2 regions of the Noviherbaspirillum sp. FW303-A3 genome follow, and region 1 is predicted to be linked to the other one. Evidence: predicted binding sites of a transcription regulator. Region 1 holds the regulator's gene; the other holds the start of a gene.
The links. Region 1 encodes FNR, which switches genes on or off when oxygen is low (the NO sensors DNR and NnrR bind a similar motif). Its sites were predicted from a motif close to TTGATNNNNATCAA; they were not measured.

Region 1 (2,396 bases):
GCCGCGCTCGGGATCCTGGTCTTCGCGGCGAACATCTTCCTCAACCTGAAGAAGTAATCAGGCGTAGGCGAGGATGCGTTCATCGACGACGACGCACTCTGCGCGCATGGCCTGCTGCAGCGACGGAATCGATCCTCCGGCGCGGTACTGGAAACTGACGCGCAGGGTGTCGCCCGCATCGACCTGTACCGGTTCGCCCAGCGGCAGGACCATGTAATGGTTCAACCAGTCGATGGTCGTGCCCTGCTTCATGAGCACGGCCAGGATATTCTTGGTGATGAAGCGCAGCGCATTGACACAGCCCGACTGTGTCATCGTGAAACACCCTTCCCACTGGATCGTCTCCGCCGTGTCCTGGCTGAAGTCGAGGACACTGTATACAGAAGGCTGCGCCAGTTCGATACTGCCTGCCTGGATGTGCGAAGGCTCCTGGAACTGGACGATCGGCGCCTGGTAGCCATGGAAGTCATATGCCTGCTGGAGCGGCTGGACAGCCATGATGGCAGCCTCCGGCAGGAAAACCGGGAGTTTGCCGCCGAAACGCGCGCGATAGCGGCGCTTGAATGCTTCAATCATCTGCACCTGCTTTTCGCGCAGCATGCCGACGTGGATCATTTCGCAGATCACGACGTCCACCGGCTCGGGCGGCAGGTATTCGAAGGCGTCGGCGTGGATGACCTCCACCCTGTCCCCGCCCTTGTTCCGCGCCAGCAGGCGGCGCGCCTCGGCAACCAGCTCGGGGTTGAACTCGACGCACCAGACCTTCTCTGCCTTGGCAGCGGCAAACCATGACAGCACGCCGGTGCCGCCTCCCAGCTCCAGCACCTTTGCCCCCGGAAAAACAGCGGCGTCGATGGCTGCCTTGAAGCCGTCCATGCGCCGGGCATCCATCAGCATGTTGTGGTGGTAGTGCAGCGGGATGAATTGTCCCAGATAGCAGCTCTCGATCTCGCGTTCGGTCAGCATGTGTCTCCCTGTGGATGTGGGTAGATGGGTGCAAGCGCGAAGCCTGCGTAATGCTGTACATTATCGTCCCGCGTCCGAAAACCAATTCCGCAAGATGCACCGGGATTGCCATCCTGTTCACCTATTTTGCGCAAGGTGGCACGAGGTTTGCATGACATTGCTTGACCTGGCTCAATTCAAGGCCATAACAGCAATAATTCTTAAAGTTTGGAAAAGGGCTCGAAAATGATACTGCACCGCCTAAATCCTGCCGACATGACACAAACTATCCCGTTCCCGCCGCCGCAGCAGCAGACCGCTACCGTGCATGAGCTGCGCGCCCGCTGCTCGGCGTGCAGCATGCACCAGTTGTGTCTGCCGATGGGATTGAACGAGCTGGACATGGCGAAGCTGGACCAGATCATTGGCCGCCGCCGCAAGGTGCCCCGCGATGCCCACTTGTACCGCGTCGGCGATCCCTTTACCAACCTGTACGCTATTCGCCTGGGCCATTTCAAGACCCACCAGATCAACCCGAGCGGCGACCAGCAGATCACCGGTTTCCAGATGGCCGGCGAACTGCTCGGCATGGATGCCATCAGCACCGACCGCCACCACTGCAACGCGATTGCTCTGGAAGACAGCGAAGTGTGCGAAATCCCGTTCGCCCGTCTGGAAGCGCTGTTCGCCGAGATGCCCACGCTGCTGCATCACTTCCACCGGATGATGAGCCAGGAAATTACCCGCGAGCAAAGTGTCATGCTTTTGCTAGGAAATATGCGTGCGGAACAACGTTTTGCGGCATTCCTGACGAATTTGTCCGCACGTTATTCGGTACGCGGCTACTCGTCCACCAGCTTCCAGCTGCGGATGACGCGTGAAGAAATCGGCAACTATCTCGGCCTGACCATCGAAAGCATCAGCCGCCTGCTCTCCAAGTTCAAGAAGCAGGGCTGGATCAAGGTGAACAACCGCGAACTGGAATTGCTCGATCCGACCACCCTCAAGGCAGTCGCACAAGGGACGCAGTCCTGCGCCTGAGCGCGCAGTAGCCGCCAAAAAAGAAGGCGAGCGGCGCATGGCGCCCTCGCCTTTGTTTTTTACAAGCCCCGGAAGTTGCGCCTGCCTGCCGGCGCCTCATTGGGCACGGCCATCAGGTAGAAAGTAAGCATGCTGGCAAGTGAACAAAACAGCCAGAAGCAGAAGAATCCGATGCTGTAGACCGCCAGGGGCTTGATGTCCGGGTATGTCCCGAACAGCGACAGGTCGTAGGGATCGAACATCGAGAAGAAGAAACCTTCCGCGACGATTGCCACCAGAAACGACGGCCACAAGACGACCATCATTAGTCGCGCCATCAACCTACCCTCCTTTCACTCCGAACAATCGGTGTAAAGCTGTACCGGGATCCAGCACTAGTCATTTCCCACTTTCGAACCATTGACATTCCC
Region 2 (2,396 bases), 1.5 Mb from region 1:
CGAATTGGCGACGGCGGAATTGGACGCAATGTCCCATCCAAACGAGACGCGGTTGGTCTCCAGCGGTTCGATATAGGTGAGGACGTGATATCGGGGCCGCTCGCCGGCCGGCCGGATCGAGAAATCGGGATAGCCCCGCCGGTCGATGCGACGGTCGTTCCGCACGGAGGCTTCGAACGCCGCCTTTTCTTCCAGCGTGACAAGGCGGGCGAAGTTGAGGTTGGTAATCCCGGGAAAGCTCTGCTTCAGGTTCAGTTCGCCGACGTAGGCGTGGAACTGGTCGCGGGTGATGTGATCGGCGGTGTAGAACAGGGCCGCGGAACCGCGCAGCACGTCGACATAGGAGCGCACGCGGTTCTGGATGGAGAGTTGCGCATTGTCGACGTGGTAGTCGAACTCGGCCCGGCTCCGGTTTGCGATCGTCTGCTCGACCAGCAGGCACAGCACGAGCGATCCCGCGACGCCGATCCACCAGGCGGTAGAGGCAAATAGCGACCGGACAAATCGTCTGGAAATGAGCATCGTTGCTGTAACTGTACGAGTGGTTGGCGATCCGTCCGCGCACTGGTCCGGGATCGCGGCGGATATCACCAGTGTATATCGGTTTCAATGAGGAAATTTCCGGCCGCCGTTTGCCTCGGAGGGGCAGCAGAACACCCTCCGTTGCGGCATCTGCGTATTGTTTCAGGGGGCGCCACTGCTTTTCGCTTGCTCCCGCCGGAAATTTGATCTTCGTCAATTATGTTACAAAATTGCAATCATGTGCGCATGCTACATTGGCCTTCCGAAAGGTGCCAAACAGCAATAACGCCAGGAGATCGCTTTTTCGGAACGGGTAAATCCATATTCAACAAAATCGAAAGGTGGGAGAACAATGGAACAGCAAACTCAAAAAAAGACACCGGAACAGATGGGTGAAGCTGTTTTTTCGCTTGACCTTGACCCGATCAAGTTCAAGCTGATGGACGCAAACGAAGGCTATGGCTGGACACGGGAGGAGACCGACAGCCGGGAACTGGAATACAAGCGTTTTCTCGCGCTGGTCGCGAAGTTTCCCGACGAGGCGATCGTGCCGAACAAGGAGGTGGACAAGTTCTGGCACGCCCATATCCTGGACACGATGAAATATGCGGAGGATTGCCACAATGTGTTCGGCTATTTCCTGCACCACTTCCCGTACTTCGGCATGCGCGACGACGAGGATGCCGCCAACCTCGCCAATGCAAACGAAAGGACGCAGGCGTTGTACCGGCAGGAATTCGGCGCGGCGAAACAGCCGGGCGCAGGCTATTGCGGCGTGGCTGCCGCCGCCTACTGCGGCGTGGCGGCCGAAAGCGCGAGTGCGGCCTATTGCGGGGCGGCGTCGGAAAAGACCGCCACGGCGTACTGCGGCGCTGCCTTGGACAAGACGGAATCCGCTTATTGCGGCGTGGCGTCCGAGAAGACATCGGCGGCCTATTGCGGCATTGCATCGGACAAAGCGGCGTCCGCCTACTGCGGCGCGGCCAAGCCGGCCTATTGCGGTGTGGTGACCGGCAAGGGACGCCCGACGCTGGACAAGGTCGCCGCGTAAGTACCGCAGTTCTATTCCAGGCATGAGTGAAGCCCGCGATGATCTCGCGGGCTTTTTTACTTGTCACCAGTTCTGCGGACGGTTCCAGTAGCCGGGCTGGGCATAGACGGACTTCAGCATGTCAATGAAGAAGCGGATCTTCGCCGGCAGGTGACGCTGCTGCGGGTAGACCGCCATGATGTCGTAGTTGTCGAGCGCGTATTCGTCGAGCACGGTGATCAACTGGCCGGCGGCAAGTTCGGGCTGGATTTCCCAGGTCGAGCGCCATGCCAGTCCCAGGCCTTCGCACGCCCATCGATGCAGCAGCTCGCCGTCGTTGCAGTCGAGGTTGCCGTTGACGCGGATCGTGACCGGCTTGCCGTGCTGCTGGAAGTACCAGCCACGTTGCTGGCCGCCCTGCAGGTTGAAGGCGAGGCAGTTGTGCTGCTCGAGGTCGGCGAGCGTTTTCGGCATGCCGTGCTTCGCGAAATAGGCGGGCGATCCGCATACGACGCGGCGGTTGCTTGCCAGCTTGACCGCGACGAAATTGGGATCGATGGCGCCGCCGATGCGGATGCCGACGTCATAGCCTTCTCGCACCAGGTCGACCACGCGGTCGGTGAGGTTGAAGGAGATGCGTACCTCGGGGTTGGCTGCGAGGAAGGCGGGGGCGTGGGGGGCGACATGTTTCCTGCCGTAGGCGGCGGGGGCGGAGACGATGAGGTGGCCGGTGGCCTTGTGTCTTCCTTCCGAGACGATTTTTTCGGCGGAGTCGAGTTCGTCGAGGAGTTTGCGGCAGTGGTCGAGGAAGACTGTGCCTTCTTCCGTAAGCGTCAGGTGGCGG

Region 2: the regulator FNR is predicted to act here: its motif matches at 726-739, upstream of AC3WOY_RS08250 (glycine-rich domain-containing protein).

Annotation. Positions count from the first base shown of each region.
Region 1 is NZ_JBYTAZ010000001.1:218,953-221,348, forward strand. It holds gene AC3WOY_RS01040 (hypothetical protein) at 1-57, shown strand, start outside; gene AC3WOY_RS01045 (class I SAM-dependent methyltransferase) at 58-966, opposite strand; gene fnr (fumarate/nitrate reduction transcriptional regulator Fnr) at 1,222-1,986, shown strand; gene AC3WOY_RS01055 (hypothetical protein) at 2,046-2,303, opposite strand.
Region 2 is NZ_JBYTAZ010000001.1:1,687,300-1,689,695, reverse strand. It holds gene AC3WOY_RS08255 (CHASE domain-containing protein) at 1-522, opposite strand, end outside; gene AC3WOY_RS08250 (glycine-rich domain-containing protein) at 875-1,573, shown strand; gene AC3WOY_RS08245 (LysR family transcriptional regulator) at 1,637-2,396, opposite strand, start outside.